One region of the Herbidospora sp. NBRC 101105 genome, then DNA from elsewhere that is predicted to be linked to it. Evidence: riboswitches for the same ligand, from Rfam matches in the RefSeq annotation. Region 1 holds a riboswitch; each other region holds the start of a gene.

Region 1 (5,828 bases):
GCAACCCGTTCGAGAGCGCCGAGCGCCTGTCCCAGTACGACGCCCTCGTCGGCGTCTCCAGCGTCGGCAACGACGTGTTCGTCACCAACCGGCCCTCGACGACGACCCCCGGGGCCACGGTCGACGAGCAGGCCGCGCTGCAGACCTACATCCGCAACGGCGGCGGCTTCGTGGCCATCCACGGCGCCACCGACTCCATGCACAACTGGGACTGGTACAAGAACCTGGTCGGCGGCGAGTTCGACAACCACGGCTCCAACGCCGGCGGCATCCAGAACACCTGCGGCGGCTGCGTCATCGGCGAACTGGTCACCGAGGACGACACCCACCCGGCCACCCGCCACTTCGCCAAGAAGATGACGGTCATGGACGAGCTCTACAACTGGCGGGGCTTCCTTCCCCGCGAGAAGGTGCACGTCCTGCAGACGCTGACCGAGTCGACCTACGTGAACGGCATCGGCAACAGCGCCGGCCGAATCGAGGGCGCCGACCACCCGATCTCGTGGTGCACCAACTACGACGGCGGGCGTTCCTTCACCCAGGCGCTGCTGCACAACTGGCAGAACACCGCCGACCCGATCTTCCAGAAGAACATCCTGGAGGGCATCAAGTGGGCCGCCGGGCAGTCCTCCGGCAACTGCTCCACCCACCTCGAGATGCGCGGGCTGGTCGCCGCCGGCGTGGCCGACGGTTCGGTCGACGCCGGTCTGGCCGCCACGCTGAACGGCGCGATCGACGCGTCGTACAACGCGTACCTGATCAAGGACTACGTCAAGGCCATGGAGCAGGCCAAGGTCGTGCGCCGGGAGGTCAAGGCCAACCTGCCCGGCCCGGACAACACCCCGATCCGCGAGCGGGCCAAGGAGCTCGCCGAGTGGATGAAGGTGCTCGCCGACGACGCCGTCGTCCTGCGGTTCCAGTCGGAGCCGGTGCCGGCCACCCACCGGGCCGGTGACGACGCGGTCTTCGCCGCGCCCGCCGAAGGCCAGAACGTCGCCTACCAGTGGCAGGTCAAGGCGCCGGGCGCGGCCGACTGGGCCGACGTGCCCGGCCAGACCTCGTTCGCGATCGCCGTGACCGCGACGCCGGAACTGGCCGGCTCGGAGTACCGGGTCCGCGCCTCGGACCCGACCGGCGCGATCGTCTCGCGTTCGGCGGTCCTGCGGGTCAACTGACCCGTCCCGTCTCACCGCCGGTGGCCCGAGTTCCTCGGGCCACCGGCCTCGCACCAAGCATGGAGTGAACCGATGCTCCGCCGTCTCATGGCGCCCGTGGCCGCGCTCGTCCTGTGCGCCGCGTGCGGCGCCCCGGCCGAATCCTCACCGGGGGCGGTCATTTGTGAATCGGGCCCGCGTACGTCCCTGGCCGGGCCCGGCGACACCGAGTGGCGCCACCCCGACCGGTCGTTCTACGCCCCGGCCGACCCGGATGTGCCCACTGGCGGCAGCCTGGAGCACCTGATCGTGCGGGACAACGCCCTGATCGTCCAGTACTCGCGGGAGCTGCCGCAGCCGTCGATCGACGAGATCCGCGACTGGGCGGCGATGCAGACCGCGACGGTGGCCGTGCCGGGACCGGCCGATCCCGTCATCCGCGCCACGCTCGCCTCGGCGGAGCTCACCTGCGACGGACTGGACCTGAACCAGCTCACTGAGCTGGCCCGCTCGCGGACATCGGGAGCGGCGACCGACCACGGCGACGAGTGACGGGGGTGGTCGAAGTGGGGCTCATGATGCATCATGTGGGAGCGAACCGGGGTTGATCCCGGTTTGCGACAACCTAAGAACCGCGGGAGCTCGGGCGTAACCGGGCTGAGAGGGCGACCAGCGTCGCCGACCGCATGAACCTGTCCGGGTAATGCCGGCGTAGGGAGCGTGTGTGATGACTGCCGTCGTCGACTCCGAAGCACCACTCACCCTCGACGAGGCTCCGCCGAAGACGCTCGGCCTGCTCGACCAGGGTGCCCTGTGGGCCAACCTCGGAGTGTCACTGCTCGGGTTCTCAGGAGCGATCGCACTCGTCAACCCTCTCGGCGACCGTCCGCTGAGCTTCGTCGCGGCCCTGACGGCCGCGGTGGCGGGCAGTCTCATCGGCACGGCCATGGTCGGCCTGTCGGCCATCCCGGGCACCCAGACGGGCGCTCCGGCGATGATGCTGCTCAGAGGGCTTTTCGGGGCGAGACTCTCCTATCTCCCGAGCGTGCTGAACATCATCCAGATGCTGGGCTGGGGGGCCTTCGAGCTCTGGGTCATCGCCCAGGGCGCCCAGGCCATCGCGGGCCAGTTCGGCGTCACCGTGCACTACGCGGTCTGGGTGGTCGTCGCCGGGGTGATCACCACGGCGCTCACGATCAAGCCGCTGGGGGCGGTGCGCATCCTGCGCAGGTACGTCACCGTCGGCGTGGTCCTGGCGATGATCTATTTCGCGTACGAGCTGATCTCCCGCGGGCCCTCGCTGGGAGCCGGGTCGTGGGAGGCGTTCACGCCGGCCGTCGACTACGTCATCGCGCTGAGCGTGTCGTGGGTGCCGCTGGCGGCCGACTTCTCGCGCTTCTCGAAGAGCTCGCGGGCGGCGTTCGGCGGGGTGGTCGGCGGTTACACGATCGCCCAGGTGGCCTGCCTGGCGCTGGGCATCGCGGCGCTGGCGCTGGTCGGGAACGACACGAACAAGGTGTGGGACCCGTTCGTCACCGCGTCGCTCGGGGCGGTCTTCTTCGGGATCCTGGTGCTGCGCGAGACCGACCAGTCGTTCGTGAACGTCTACTCGGTGACGATGTCGCTGCAGAACCTGCTGCCGAGGGTCGACCGGCGGGTGCTGTCCCTGATCATCGGGGTGCTGGTCACGCTGCTGGCGATCTTCGTGAGCGCGGACACGTACTCGGCGTTCCTGGGGATCATCGGGGCGGTGTTCGTGCCGATGTTCGCCGTGCTGGTGGTCGACTACTTCCTGCTCGGCGGTTCGCGCGGCTGGGACACCTCCGACCACGCGCCGTCGCGGTGGTCGATGACGGTGCCGTGGCTGCTCGGGTTCGCCACCTGGTGGATGCTCGGGGCGCTGCCCGACATCGGCTGGTGGGAGGCGATCTGGACGTCGGCCCGGGAGGCCGTCGGGTTCACCCCCGCGCCGTGGATGAGCGCCGCGCTCGGCTCCTTCCTGGTCGCCGCGCTGGTCACGCTGGCGATCGGAGCCTCACGCGGCGCCCGGCCACGTCGTCTATCTGATGCGGGTGAAGGCCACCGCCGCGGCTGAGGCGATCACGGTCGACAACACGACCATGAACAGCACCGACTTCAGCGGGTTCTCACGCTTGGGCGGGTTGGCCACGGCCGCGACCCTCGGGCTGCGCGGCTCCGGCGTGGCCGACGGGGTCGGCTTCGGACGCGGAGACGGCTTCTTCGTGGTGGGGGCCGGTTTCGGAAGGCGTACCGGAACGACCCTGGCCGGGCGCTCCGCCCTCGGCGTCGGCTCCTTCACCGGAGGCGGCGGCGGGGGTGGCGGCGGTGGCGGGGGCGGAGGCGGTTCCTCCTCGGCCGGTGGCGGGGGCGGCGGTGGTTGTTCCACCTCCGGCTCCTGCGGCACGGGCGGCGGTTCCTCCTCGGCCGGCGGTGGCGGTGGTGGCGGTTCCTCCTCCGCGGGGGGCGGCGGTGGCGGCGGAGGAGGTGGCGGCTGGTCGCATGGCGGCTGTTGGCCGACGCCGACCCCCAGCTCCACGTCGAGGACCACCCCGACCTTGACGCACACGCCCACGCCGGGCCCCACGTCGAGGCCCACCCCGAGGATGTCGTCGGCCGTGGCGGCCGGGGCCGAGGCCACCGACAGGGTGGCCAGCATCAGGAAGCCGAGCGCGGCGGCCGTTATCCGGTTGTTCATCAGCTCAACCCCGATATGCGGCCGAACTCGGCCAGCGCACTGGTGAACGCGTCGGGCTTGACCGCCAGCCCGCCGTCGAACACGTGGACGATGTCGAAGGCCATGTAGATGCCGACCCCCAGCAGCGCCGCCATGGCCAGCATCGGCAGCAGCGCCATCCCCTTCGGCCGGGCCCCGGCCAGGAACGGGAAGACCAGCACGATCAGGCCGGTCACCACGGTCAGCACCAGCAGGATCGTCGGCGGCGTCGCCCCGGCGTCCGCGGCGCGCTGCCGCCGCGAGGAGCTGAGCTGGGAGATCTGGTCCATGACGGCCGCCTTGGCGTCTTCCTGGTCTTCGCCGTCGACGACCAGACCGGCCACCTGGGTGCGCAACGTGTTCAGGCGGGTGGTGCCCTCGGGGCTGAGCCGCCCGTCGGCCATCAGCGGCCACTCCTGGTCGACCACGAAGCCGACGTAGTCGCGCAGACCGGCCTGGACCTGCGCGGCGGCCGGGCCGGGCAGCTCGTCGGCGGCCCAGTAGGCCTCCACGGCCGACTGGCTCTCGGTGTAGGTGTTCTGCCGGGCCGAGTCGGCGGTCGTCCACGGTACGACGATCGCGATGGCGAAGACCAGCAGGAACAGCGCCGACAACATCGACCCGGCGTGGCCGACCGACGGGCCGCCCGGGTCGGAGTCTTCACTGCCGGCGCCGAACCTTCGGAACAGGAACGCCGACAGTGCCACCACGGCGATCGCCGACCCCACGGCGACGATGAACCCCAGCATGACCACTCCCCACTAGTGACCTGGTGATTGCCCGGCGTGAGATTACTATCACATTGAGTGATCACAGGTTTACCGTGTGGGGACAGACTCGTTGCGCTAGGCGATTTCCATGTTCAAGAGCAGTTCTTTGGCCGCTTTTCCGCCGGCGTACGCCCCCGGCGAGCCCGGCCCCTCGACCACCCGGTGACACGGGACCAGCAGGCAGACGGGGTTCTCGGTGACCGCGTTGGCGACCGCCCGCAGCGCCTGGGGCCGGCCGATGCGGGCCGCGACCTCGGCGTAGGTGGTGGTCGTGCCGTAGGGCACCGAGGTGATCATCTGGAGCACGCTGCGGGCGAACGGCGTGGCGAGCCGGAGGTCGAACGGGAGGGTGAAGGCCCGCAGCCGGCGCTCGAAGTAGGCGTCGATCTCCCGCTTCAGCGGGTCGAGGCGCTTGGGATCGTGGCCGATGAACGACCCGACCTCGCGGTAGATCCGTTCGTAGACGGCGTGTTCGTCGTCGAATGTGGCGGCAATCACACCCCGCGCGGTGACGGCCAGCACGAGCGGGCCGGCGGGGGTCTCGTGGGTGCCGAAGGCGATGTCGGGTGCGGATTCCCCTACGTACGTGGGCGAGGTGACCCGGAGCAGTGCCTCCAGGTCGCCCGATGCGGCCGACGCGTCCATGCACTTCCCTTCCCCGGGTTCGAGGGCAGCGTAGCGGAGCATCGGAAAAGCCCATGATCACGATCGGAAAAGCGGCACGATGGACCCGTGGAATGTGACCACTGGGACAAACGTGACGACGAGGACGAAGGGATCGCGCGGGCGGTAGTCGCCAGCGCGGCCGATGCCATCGTCGCCCTCGACCGCGATCTGTCGGTGGTCACGTGGAACCCGGCCGCCGAGCGGCTGTTCGGCTGGCCCGCCGAGGAGATCCTCGGCCGCCGGCCGCCCTTCGTGCCCGAGGAGCTGATGGCCGAGCACAACGCCGTGCTCGAACGGGTGCGCACGGGTGGGACCGTACAGCTCAGAACCCGCAGGTTCCGGCGTGACGGCACGCTGATCGAGGTGCAGGCCGACATCAGCGGGTTGCGCACGCCCTCGGGCGCGTTGCTCGGCTACGTCGGCGTCTACCACCAGCGCGACGACAACGAGGCCGCGCGGGCCCGGTCGGTCCGGCGCGCCCAGCTCGTCCGCCGCCTCACCGAC
Region 2 (5,828 bases), on a different contig from region 1:
CGGCCAGCTGGTCGGGGCCGAACACGTTGTCAAGGCTGAGCATCGGCACCGTGTGGGGCACGTCGCCCACGACCGCGCCGCCCGCCACCTTCCCGGTCGGCGACGTCGGGAGCACCTGGTCGGGATGTCCGGCCTCGTAGGCCTCGATCCCGCGCACCAGCCGGTCGTAGGCGTCGTCGTCAAGGGCGGAGGTGCCGTCGCCGTAGTAGGCGGCCGACGCGTCGACGGCCAGCTGCACGGCCTCGGCGTAGGCGCTCTCGTCGGCGATCGCCGTCATGGGGGGTGTCTCACTCATGCCCCTCATCATGGCGAACCCGACCGACAATCCCCGAAGGCCGCGCGGTAGGCCGTCGGCGTCACCCCGGCGACGCGTTTGAACCGGTCGCGGAAGGCCGCCGCCGACCCGAACCCGGACCGCGCCGCCACCCGCTCCACCCCCTCGTCGGTGCTCTCCAGCAGCAGCTGGGCCCGCCGCACCCGGGCCAGCAGCAGCCACTGCAGCGGGGTCGTCCCCGTCTGCTCGCGGAAGCGCCGGCTGAAGGTCCGCTCCCCCATCCCGGCCCGGCGCGCCAGCCGCGCCAGCGTCACCTCCCCGTCGAGGTTCTCCTCGATCCACGCCAGCACCGGCTCCAGCGACGACCCGCGCGGCACGGCCGGCGGGGCGTGCGGGACGAACTGCGCCTGCCCGCCCTCCCGTTCCAGCGGCACCACCGACAACCGCGCCGTCGCCGCCGCCACCGCCGACCCGAAGTCGCGCCGGACCAGGTGCAGGCACAGGTCGAGCCCGGCGGCGGCCCCGGCCGAGGTGAGGATCTGGCCGTTGTCGACGTACAGGACGCCGGGGTCCACCTCCACCTCGGGGAACGACCGGGCCAGCAGGCCGGCGGCGGCCCAGTGGGTGGTGGCGCGCAGCCCGTCGAGCAGCCCGGCCGCCGCTAGGGTGAAGGCGCCCGCGCAGATCGACACGATCCGGGTTCCGGCGGCCGCCGCCGCGCGCAACGCGTCGAGCACCTCCGCAGGCGGCGGGGGCGCGCCTTCCGAACATCCCGGGACGACGACCGTGCCCGCCTCCCGCAGCGCCGACAGGTCGTGCGGCGCGACGATGGCGAAGGCCTCCCCGGCCACCTGCGGGGCGGGGGCGCAGACCACCACCCGGTAGGGGCGGCTCCCGTCGGCCAGCCGGACCCGCCCGAACACCTCCACCGGCGTCGCCAGATCGGCCGCCACCACATGGTCCAGCGCCAGGACCGCCACCGTGTGCATTCCCCCACGCTAGTGCGGCGGGAACCCGGCGCTGATTGTCCGTTCACCCCCTGGGGCGGCCCCGCCCGGCCGCCCTACCGTGGCGCTGCCACCCAGAAACCGCCGAGAACGGAACCCCACATGGCCGTCGTCATGCCGATCGTCATCGGGCTGATCTGCGCCGCCCTGCTGTCGCTGATCCCCGAACCGCACCGCCGCCCGGTCAACGCCGTGCTCGTCGCCGGCGCGGGCGCCGCCTACCTGGGTGGCGGCGGGCTCGGCTACGCCGAGTTCCTGATGCCCGCCGTCATGACCTACGTCGCCTACCGGGGCCTGACGAACTGGAACTGGATCGGGATCGGCTGGTTGCTGCACACCGCCTGGGACGTCGTCCACCACCTCCAGGGCGCGCCGATCATCCCCTTCTTCGCCGACTCCAGCTTCGGCTGCGCCCTGTGCGACCCCGTCATCGCGGTGTGGTGCTTGGCGGGCGGGCCGTCGATCACCCGCCTGTGGCGTCACAGGGGCCAGGACTCCCGCCGCCAGGCCGCGTCCCAGAACATCCACTCGTAACGGGCCGTCGCCACGAAGTGCTCCGCCGCCCGCGCCCGCTGCGCCCCGGTCGCCTCCGCGCCCAGCCGGTCGGTCAGCGCCACCACCCGGCGCACGGTCTCCTGGAACTCCTCGTTCCCGTACGCCGCGATCCACCGCCGGTACAGGGGGTCGGGCGACGAGCGCGCCAGCAGGTCGGCCCCCACCCGCGCGTAGATCCAGTAACACGGCAGCACCGCCGCCAGCCCGTCGAGGAACGAACCGCCGTACACCGTGGCCAGCACGTAACTCGTGTACGCCCGCGTCGTCGGCCCCACCGGCTGGGCCGCCGCCTCCTCGGCCGACCCGCCCAGGTCGGCCATGAACGCGGCGTGCATCTCCCGCTCGGCCGCGATCGCCCCCACCGCGTCGCCGGCGAACGCGCGGGTGACCTCCTCGTCGGGCGCCCTGGCCGCGCACACCGCCAGCGCGCGGGCGTAGTCGCGCAGATAGTGGGAGTCCTGGACGACGAAGTGCCGGAACGCCTCCCTGGGCAGCGTCCCGTCGACGAGCCCGGTGATGAACGGATGACGGAGGATCGCCTGGTAGACGGGGTCGACGGCGTCCCACAACCCGTCGCTGAACGTGGTGAGGGACGTCGGCTGATACGTCATGGTGAGACCTTCTCCCTACGCCGGCATGACCCGGTCAGGTTCAAGCGGTCTGCGGCCGTCCAGCCGCACTCTCAGCCCGGTACGCCGGGCTCCCGCGATGTCATGATCAACCTAACCGACACGCCGCCCGCCGCAAAGAGGGTCAGCCGATGACGTCCCTCACCCACCCCAGGCTCACCAGACCACTCCCCGCCCCCGCCAGCTCCCCCGCCGCCGGCCGCAACGCCTCCCGCGCCCGATCGAACACGACGCCGTCGCCCCGCGCGCGGGCGGCCGTCGCCAGCAACGTCCACAACGCCTCGGCCAGCAGGTCGCCCGGCGGATCGGGCACCGCGCCCAGATCGGCGTCCGGCCGCAGAACCGGACGCACCCACGGCTCGAACGGGCCGTACACCCCCGGATCGGCCGGCTCGGGCGCACGGCCGTGCCGGAGCCGCAGGCACAACGACGCCAGCGCCGGCAACCCCTCGCTCAACCCGGGCATCCCCGCGCCCTCCAGCAGCCCGGCCGCCTCCCGGTAGGCCGCCTCCTTGGCCGCGAACGCCGCCGCCGGATCCTCCGCCCGCCGCAGCGCCCGGTACCAGGCCGTGAACACCGACGTCAGCGGCCGGTCGTGCCGCACCGCCAGCACGTCGAGACGCGCCGCCTGCCCGTCTGCCCCGGCGAAGTCGCCGACCGCGCACACCGACTGCAGACCGATCAGCCGGCCGAGGATCTCGTAGTTCGCCAGACCGTGGCGGGCCGCCACCTCGACGATCTCGGCCCCGATCCGGGCCCGCCGCCCCGACAGGCCGGTGCGCCCGAACTCCTGCATGTAGGCGCCGTTCAGCGCGAACACCAGCAGCACCGGGTCCTCCAGCCCGCGCGCGATCTCCACCGCCTCGGCCGCCGCCGCGCGTGCCCGCCCCGACCCCCCGCCCCGCGACTCCACCGCGATCGTGGCCAGCAGCCGCGCCCGCGTCGCCGGCGCCGCCCCGGCCGCCAGCCGGTCGAGCGTGCGCGCCGCCGCGCCGACCACCCGCGCGGCCTGCGCCGGGTCGTCGGACCGCGTCCAGATCGCCGGTACGTCGTAGGCGCCGATCACCCGCGCCACCAGTTCGGCGTCACCCAGCTCCTCGGCCGCCTCGACCGCCGCCGCCCGATGCTCCCGCGCCGCCACCAGGCCCTCGCCGCCGGTCACCGCCAGGCCGCGCATCAGCCCGACCGCCGCCTCCAGCCTCGGCCCGGCCCCCGGCGCGACCCGGTCGTGCGCCGCCGCCGCGCTCGCCCACACGCGCGCGGCCGCGTCGCCGAACGCCAGCCGGTCGTCGTGCCGCAGGATCGCCTCCTCCAGGTGCCGCAACCCCGGCCCCGGATCGAGCCCCAGCCGCCCCGCCAGCTCCGCCCGCGCCGCCCGCAGCGCCGCCAGCGCGTCGGCCTGCCGTCCCGACCGGTACAGCGCCAGCGCCAGCAGCCGCCACATCTCCTCCCGCCACGGATGGGCCCGGGCGTGCGCGTCGAGATCGAGCACCGCCTCGGCGGCCCGGCCCAGCTCCAGCAGCGCCTGCGCCCGCCGCTCGACCACCCGCAGCCGCACCTCCGCCAGCCGCGCCCGCTCCCCCTCGGCCCACGCCATCCCGGCGTACGCCGGCCCACGCCACAACCCGAGCGCCGCATCGAGCCGGGCCAGCACGACCGACGGCGGCCCGCCCGTCCGGGCCGCCTCCTCGAACCGCCACACGTCCGCCTCGGCCCGCACCGCGTATCCCGGGCCCGCCGTCACGATCACCCGCGGCGGCGTGCGCGGCGGCCGGCCGGGCTCCAGCGCGCGCCGCAACGCGGCCACGAACGTCCGGATCGCCGCCACCGCGCCCTCCGGCGGGTCGTCCCACAGATCGGCGGCCAGCACCTCGACCGGCACCACGCGGCCCCCGGCCGCGACCAGCCGCGCCAGCACCTCACGATGGCGCGGCCCGCGCAACGCGATCGCCGCCCCCGCCGCGTCCCACGCCTCCACCGGCCCGAGGACCCCCACCACAACGGACACACCGCCACGCTAACGCTCATCGGATGCTCATCCGCACCCGGCAACCTCGACCCCGTGCTCGAGAACTTCACCCGCCACCGCGTCCCCGTCGCCGACGACGTCACCCTCACCGCCGCCGTCGGCGGCTCCGGGCCCGCGATCGTCCTGCTGCACGGCTTCCCGCAGACCCGCCTCATGTGGCGGCACGTCGCCGCCGACCTCGCCACCACCCACACCGTCATCTGCCCCGACCTGCGCGGCTACGGCGACAGCGACAAACCCGCCACCGGATACTCCAAACGCGAGATGGCCGCCGACGTCGTCGCCCTCGCCCACGCCCTCGGCCACGATCGGTTCGCCCTGGCCGGGCACGACCGGGGCGCCCTCGTCGCCTTCCGCGCCGCGCTCGACCACCCGGCCACGATCACCCACCTGGCCTGCCTGGACGTCCTGCCGACCCTGGACATGTGGGACGTCCTGCACGGCGCCTCGGCCGCCGTGGCCTGGCACCTCTACCTCATGGCCCAGCCGCCCGGCCTGCCGGAGACGCTCATCGCCGCCGACCCCGACGCCTTCTTCGGCCACTTCCTCGACGCCTGGGTCCGCGATCCCGAGGCCCTCCGCGACGTCCGCGACGCCTATCTGACCGCCGCGCGGCAGGCGATCCCCTCGATCGTCGCCGACTACCGCGCCTCCGCCGGCGTCGACGTCGACCACGACGCCGCCGACCGCGCCGCCGGAACCCGGCTCGCCATGCCCGTCACCGTCATCCAGCAGGACTGGGGCGCCGCCCTCGGCTACGACGCCGCCGCCCTGTGGCGGGCCTGGGCGCCGGACCTGCGCCACCACACCACCACGGCCGGCCACTTCATGGCCGAGGAGGCCCCTGCGGAGATCACCGGGCGAATCCGCGAACTGCTGGCCCGCTGACCAGGTGAAATTCCGGCAAACCCCGGCGCCCCCTGGCACGTCGGCACGCCTCCGGGGCGCCCGCCCGTGAACATCATGGAGCCCTTCGACAGAAGGGATGACCCATGCGTGCGATCCTGTGCGCCGCCGCCCTCGCGCTCACCCTCGCGCCGCTCCAGCCGGCCGCGGCCGACACCGGCGACATCACCTGCCACGGCGGCAGCCTCAGCCTGAGCTACACCCCCGGGCTGACCTACCGGAGGACACCCGCCTGGATGGCCGGAACGGGCGACCTCGGCGTCTGCTCCTCCGCCCGCCACCCGGCCATCACCGGCGGATCCGTCCGCGTCGAAGGCGGCCTCACCAGCCAGTGCCCCGGTCCCATCGGCCCCGGCTACGCCCGCATCGCCATCACCTGGAACGACGGCACCACGACCACGGTCAACAACGTCCTCTACCGAGGCGAC
Region 3 (5,828 bases), on a different contig from region 1:
CCTTCTGCTACTGGGGCTGGCGGGCCGCCGGAGGCGCCGACGACCCCGGCGTGATCTCCGCCGCGTCGGCGCTGGAGCTGCTCCAGGCCAGCGCGCTCGTCCACGACGACGTGATGGACTCCAGCGACATGCGGCGCGGCATGCCCTCGGCGCACCGGCGCTTCGAGAAGCTGCACGTCGACTCCGGGTGGCACGGGTCGGCGGTGCAGTTCGGGGAGGGCGCGGCGATCCTGGTCGGGAACCTGCTCCTCATCTGGTCGGGCGAGTTGTGGCGGACCTCCGGCCTGCCCGCCGAGAGCCTCGCGGCGGCGCAGCCCGTCTTCGACCACATGCTGACCGAGCTGATGAACGGCCAGTACCTCGACCTGCTGGCGCAGGCCCACGGCGAGAACTCCTTCGAGAGCGCGCGGCGGGTGGCCCTGTTCAAGAGCGGCAAGTACTCCGTCGAGCACCCGCTGCGCCTGGGCATGATCCTGGCGGCCCAGTCGCGCGAGCCGTGGATCGACCAGGTCTGCGCCGGCTACGGGCAGAACGTCGGCATCGCCTTCCAGCTGCGCGACGACGTCCTGGGCGTCTTCGGCGACCCGGCCGAGACCGGCAAGCCCGCGGGCGACGACCTCCGCGAGGGCAAGCGCACGATGCTCATCGCGCGCACCCTGGAGCTGGCCTCCCCCGCCCAGGCCCGTTCGGTACGCGCCCTCGTCGGCGACCCCAAGCTCGACGAGGAGGGCGTGGACACCCTCCGAGGCGTCATCGAGGACACCGGCGCCCTCGCCTCGGCCGAGGAGCTCATCACGACGTACGTGAAGGAGGCCGTGGCCGTCCTGGACGCGGCCCCCATCGAGGCGGAGGCCCGCGAGGCGCTCAAGGCGCTGGCCATCGCGGCGACCACCCGCCGCAACTAGGCCCGCAGGCGGCGGGCGAACTCCCCTGCGGCGGCCTTGGGGTCGGCGGCCTCGGTGATGGCGCGCACGACCACGACCCGCGTCGCCCCCTGGGCCAGCACCTCGTCGAGGTTGCCCAGGTCGATGCCGCCGATGGCGAACCACGGGCGGTCGGAGGGCACACCCGAGGCGTGCGCGAGGAGGGGCAGGCCCGGCGCCGGGCGTCCCGGCTTCGTCGGGGTCGGCCAGGTGGGCCCGCAGCAGTAGTAGTCGACGCCCGGCTCGGTGGAGGCGGCCGTGGCCTCGACGGCGGAGTGGGTCGAGCGGCCGATCAGCATGCCGGCGCCGACGATCTCCCGGGCCAGCGGCACCGGCAGGTCGTCCTGCCCCAGGTGGAGCACGTCGGCCCGCGCCGCGTAGGCGATGTCCGCGCGGTCGTTGACCGCCAGCAGCGCGCCGTGCCGGTCACAGGCCGCGCGGAACACCTCGAGCAGGGAGAGCTCCTCCCGGGCCTCCAGGCCCTTCTCCCGGAGCTGGACGATGTCCACCCCGCCGGAGAGCGCCGCGTCGAGGAACTCGACCAGGTCGCCGCGCTCCCGGCGGCCGTCGGTGCACAGATAGAGGCGTGAGTCGGCGAGTCTGCGCCGGGAGGAGTCGGTCACCCGACCCACGATGTCATGGGACGGCTAGAACCCGAGCGCCTGGGCCCTGCGCTTCACCTCGGTGTGGCGGCCGGCCTTGATGGCGTCGATCGGGGCGCCGGGCAGCGACTCGTCGGGGGTGAACAACCACCGGATCGACTCGACCTCGCTGTAGCCCGCGTCGGCGAGCACGGTCAGCGTGCCGGGGAGGCCCTTGATGACGTCGTCTCCGGCGATGAAGACCGCCGGGATCTGGGGCTCGCCACCGCCTCTGCGGGCGCCCACGAGCTTCTTGTCCTTGATGAGCTGCTTCGCCCTGCCGATGCTGAGCTGGAGCTTCTTCGCGACTTCCGAGAGAGGGAGCCACTCCCCCACGAGCTGGTCGGTGTCTCGGTCGATCTGCGCAACTGTAAGCGTCACGAATCCACCATTACCACACGTCCGCCACCATGAAACACCCGGTTTACGCCACGGTGCAGTCTCGAAGGGTAACGCTTGGGTCGGCGAGGCGGGCGGCGTCGAGCCTTTGCCGTCCTTCGACGAGACGTCGGCCTTGCACCAGATCGCGCGGTCTGTCGACGGTGAGGATCGCGGTCAGCCGGTGGTCGTGGGTGAGCCAGCAGGCGGCCCACTTGGCGTCGGTCTCGGGGTCGCCGCGCAGCACCAGGCGGGCGCCGTGGTGGTGGCCGGCGTACTGGACCATGCGGCCGAACTGCTCGGACCAGAAGTAGGGCACCGGGTCGTAGACGGCGTTCTCGCCCATCAGGGTCGCGGCGGCGACGTCGGGGGCGCCCAGGGCGGTGTCCCAGTGTTCGACGCGCATGCGGCGGCCGAAGCGGCGGCTGTACCAGTTGGCGCAGTCGCCGACGGCGACGACGTTGGGCACGAAGCTGCGCAGGTGCTCGTCGACCAGGACGCCGTTGTCGAGCTCCACGCCGGAGCCGTCGAGCCAGGCGACGTTGGGGCGCACGCCCACGCCGGTGACCACGACGTCGGCCTCGATGCGGCCGCCGTCCATCAGGGTCAGGCCGTCGGGGTCGACGGTTCCCACGGGGGCGTCGAGGACGAGCTCGACGCCGGCCTCGGCGTACCAGGGGATCATGAAGCGGCCGATCGGCAGCGCCGCCGCGACCGGGGCGTCGGCGGCCTCGACGACCGTGACGCGGCAGCCCGCGCGGGCCGCCGCCGTGGCCACCTCGGCGCCGATCCAGCCCGCGCCGACGACGGCCACGCGGGCGCCCTCGACCAGCGTCTCGCGCAGGGCCAGGGCGTCGTCGATGGTGCGCAGGACGTGCTGGTGGCCCTCGCCGCGCAGCCGGACGGGCGTGGCGCCGGTCGCGACGACCAGGCCGTCGAAGGCGAGTTCGCCGTCGGTGGTCGACAGGACGCCGTCGTGGAGGCCCTTGGCGGCGGTGCCGAGCATGAGGCGGACGTCGAGCGCCTCCAGGTCGGAGTCGACCACCGTGGAGTCGGCGTCGCCGAGGAGGACCGCCTTCGACAGGGGCGGGCGGTCGTAGGGGCGATGGGGTTCCTCGCCGATGAGGGTGATCCGGCCCTGGTACCCGTGGGCCCGCAAAGCCTCGACACTCCGGACACCGGCCAGGCCGGCGCCCACCACCACGACGTGATCCACGAGTAGACCCTAGATTGCCGACGGGCCCACCCGCCAATGGAGATTCGGTAACGAATTGAGTAAGTAGCTCGCACAGCGCGGCTATTCCGTGTTGTGCGAATCAGATCAATTCGCATTACTCTGGACAAAGACGCGCGGGAGTCCGGCTGACCGGGCTGAGAGGGGAACTCCACAGGTTCCCGACCGCTATCGAACCTGATCCGGATCATGCCGGCGAAGGGAGCGCGGATGAACGCTTCAGACGTGTTCGTGATCGGCGGCGGCATCGCCGGCCTGTCGATCGCCTGGCGGGCCGCCACGCGGGGCCTCACCGTCACCCTGGCCGACCCCGACCCGGGGTCGCAGGCGACCCGTGCCTCCGCCGGCATGCTGGCGCCCGTCAGCGAGGTCACCTACACCGAGGAGCCGCTGCTGCGGCTCGGCCTCGCCTCGCTCGAACGCTGGCCCGCCTTCGCGGGCGAGCTGGAGGCCGCCGGCGGGATCCCCGTCGACCTGCGCGGCGACGGGACCGTCGAGGTCGCCTACGACGCCGACGACCTGGCCCAGCTCGACGAGCTGGCCGCGTTCGAGGAGAAGCTCGGGCTGCGCGTGGAGCGGCTGACCGGGCGGCAGTGCCGCCAGGCCGAGCCGATGCTCTCGCCCAACGTCCGGGGCGGCCTGCTGGCCCGCGACGACCTGTGGGTGAACCCGCGGCGGGTGGCCCAGGCGCTGCAGCAGGCGTTCCAGAACGCGGGCGGCCGGCTCGTCAGGGAGCGCGTCACCACGCTGGAGGGCCTGCCGGCCGACCACGTCGTGGTCGCGGCCGGGGCCTGGTCGCCGAGCCTCCTGCCCGGCCTGCCGATCCGGCCGGTCAAGGGGCAGATCCTGCGGCTGCGCGGCCCGCGCGGCCTCCTGGGCACGTGTGTACGCGGCACGGTCCGCGGCTCCGAGGTCTACCTGGTCCCCCGCGACGACGGCGAGATCGTGGTCGGCGCGACGATGGAGGAACTCGGGTTCGACACCCGGGTGACCGCCGGCGGGGTCTACGAGCTGCTGCGGGACGCCCGCGAGATCGTGCCGGGCATCACCGAGCTCGAACTGGCCGAGACGTTCGCCGGGCTGCGGCCCGGCACCCCCGACAACCTCCCCTACGTCGGCAGGCACGGCGACGTGTGGGTGGCGGCCGGTCACCACCGGGCGGGCGTGCTGCTCGCCCCGCTGACGGCCGACGCCGTCGTGGCCGGCCTCTTCGGCGAAGCCGATCTCATGCCCGAATGCACTCCGGCGAGGATCTAGATGCGCATCACCATCAACGGCGACCCCCACGACCTCGACGACGGGGCGACGGTCACGAAAGCCGTGCACAGACTGACGGCCCAGGCCACCGGGATCGCGGTGGCCGTCAACGACGAGGTGGTCAGCCGGGGCGCCTGGGACGCGACCGTGCTGGCCGACGGCGACCGGGTCGAAGTGCTCACCGCGGTCCAGGGAGGCTGAAGGACATGGACGATCCCCTGCTGATCGGCGGCGAGGAGTTCGGCTCGCGGCTCATCATGGGCACCGGCGGCGCGCCGTCGCTGGAGGTGCTCGACCGGGCCCTGGTGGCCTCGGGCACCGAGCTGACCACGGTCGCGATGCGCCGGCTCGACCCGGCCGCCCGAGGGTCGGTGCTCGACGTGCTGCGCGAGCGCGCCATCAAGGTGCTGCCGAACACCGCCGGGTGTTTCACGGCGGGCGAGGCGGTGCTGACCGCGCGGCTCGCCCGGGAGGCGCTCAATACCAATTGGGTAAAGCTCGAAGTCATCGCCGACGAGCGGACGCTGCTGCCCGACCCGATCGAGACGTTCGACGCGGCGGAGCGGCTGGTGGCCGACGGGTTCGTGGTCCTCCCCTACATCGGCGACGACCCGATCCTGGCCCGGCGGCTGGAGCAGGCGGGGTGCGCGGCCGTCATGCCGCTCGGGTCGCCGATCGGGTCGGGGCTGGGCATCCGAAACCCCCACAACATCGAGCTCATCGTCGAATCCGCGCAGGTGCCGGTGATCCTGGACGCCGGGATCGGCACCGCGAGCGACGCCGCGCTGGCCATGGAACTGGGCTGTTCAGCGGTGCTGCTGGCCACGGCGGTCACCCGGGCGCAGAAGCCCGACCTGATGGCGGCGGCGATGCGCGGCGCCGTCGAGGCGGGGCGGCGGGCGTTTCTGGCGGGCCGAATTCCGCGGCGGCGATATGCTGAGGCGTCCTCGCCGGGGCGACCGTTCCAAGACGGGTAAACCTTCCTGTTTCGGTCTCGGTTTGGGATTCCTGCACTCAGCACGTGGCAAATCACCCGTAAACTCGAGGCCGTGGACACGACGCTTTCCGATCCGCTCGTCGGGCATACGCTCGACGGGCGTTACCGCGTCGAGTCCCGGATCGCCCGGGGCGGCATGGCGTCCGTCTATCTGGCTCTGGACGTCCGGCTCGACCGCATGGTCGCGATCAAGGTGATGCACCGGTCGCTGGCGGAGGACCCGCAGTTCGTCCGGCGTTTCATCGGCGAGGCCAAGTCGGTCGCCTCGTTGTCGCATCCCAACATCGTGCACGTCTTCGACCAGGGCACCGACGGCGACCACGTCTACCTCTCGATGGAGTACTTCCCGGGCAAGACGCTGCGGGCGGTGCTCGACGAGCGGGGGCCGCTGGCGCCGC

Evidence for each region. A riboswitch is a leader RNA that binds a small molecule or an ion and turns the genes downstream of it on or off. The one in region 1 is predicted to bind thiamine pyrophosphate.
Region 2: it holds a riboswitch for thiamine pyrophosphate, as region 1 does, so the genes downstream of both, tenA (thiaminase II) here and QSK34_RS22990 (purine-cytosine permease family protein) in region 1, are expected to answer to the same signal.
Region 3: it holds a riboswitch for thiamine pyrophosphate, as region 1 does, so the genes downstream of both, thiO (glycine oxidase ThiO) here and QSK34_RS22990 (purine-cytosine permease family protein) in region 1, are expected to answer to the same signal.

The regions. Positions count from the first base shown of each region.
Region 1 is NZ_BSSX01000005.1:502,427-508,254, reverse strand. Features, by position in the region: gene QSK34_RS23000 (ThuA domain-containing protein) at 1-1,175, shown strand, start outside; gene QSK34_RS22995 (hypothetical protein) at 1,248-1,706, shown strand; TPP riboswitch at 1,779-1,890, shown strand; gene QSK34_RS22990 (purine-cytosine permease family protein) at 1,882-3,249, shown strand; gene QSK34_RS22985 (hypothetical protein) at 3,214-3,870, opposite strand; gene QSK34_RS22980 (bestrophin-like domain) at 3,870-4,637, opposite strand; gene QSK34_RS22975 (methylated-DNA--[protein]-cysteine S-methyltransferase) at 4,734-5,345, opposite strand; gene QSK34_RS22970 (PAS domain S-box protein) at 5,391-5,828, shown strand, end outside.
Region 2 is NZ_BSSX01000001.1:1,944,921-1,950,748, reverse strand. Features, by position in the region: gene ligA (NAD-dependent DNA ligase LigA) at 1-295, opposite strand, end outside; gene QSK34_RS08610 (GlxA family transcriptional regulator) at 304-1,263, opposite strand; gene QSK34_RS08605 (DUF6010 family protein) at 1,384-1,815, shown strand; gene tenA (thiaminase II) at 1,761-2,447, opposite strand; TPP riboswitch at 2,443-2,553, opposite strand; gene QSK34_RS08595 (ATP-binding protein) at 2,590-4,473, opposite strand; gene QSK34_RS08590 (alpha/beta fold hydrolase) at 4,528-5,382, shown strand; gene QSK34_RS08585 (hypothetical protein) at 5,487-5,828, shown strand, end outside.
Region 3 is NZ_BSSX01000001.1:656,868-662,695, reverse strand. Features, by position in the region: gene QSK34_RS03035 (polyprenyl synthetase family protein) at 1-905, shown strand, start outside; gene thiE (thiamine phosphate synthase) at 902-1,546, opposite strand; gene QSK34_RS03025 (Rv2175c family DNA-binding protein) at 1,571-1,945, opposite strand; gene QSK34_RS03020 (NAD(P)/FAD-dependent oxidoreductase) at 1,989-3,158, opposite strand; TPP riboswitch at 3,283-3,397, shown strand; gene thiO (glycine oxidase ThiO) at 3,387-4,433, shown strand; gene thiS (sulfur carrier protein ThiS) at 4,434-4,634, shown strand; gene QSK34_RS03005 (thiazole synthase) at 4,640-5,410, shown strand; gene pknB (Stk1 family PASTA domain-containing Ser/Thr kinase) at 5,483-5,828, shown strand, end outside.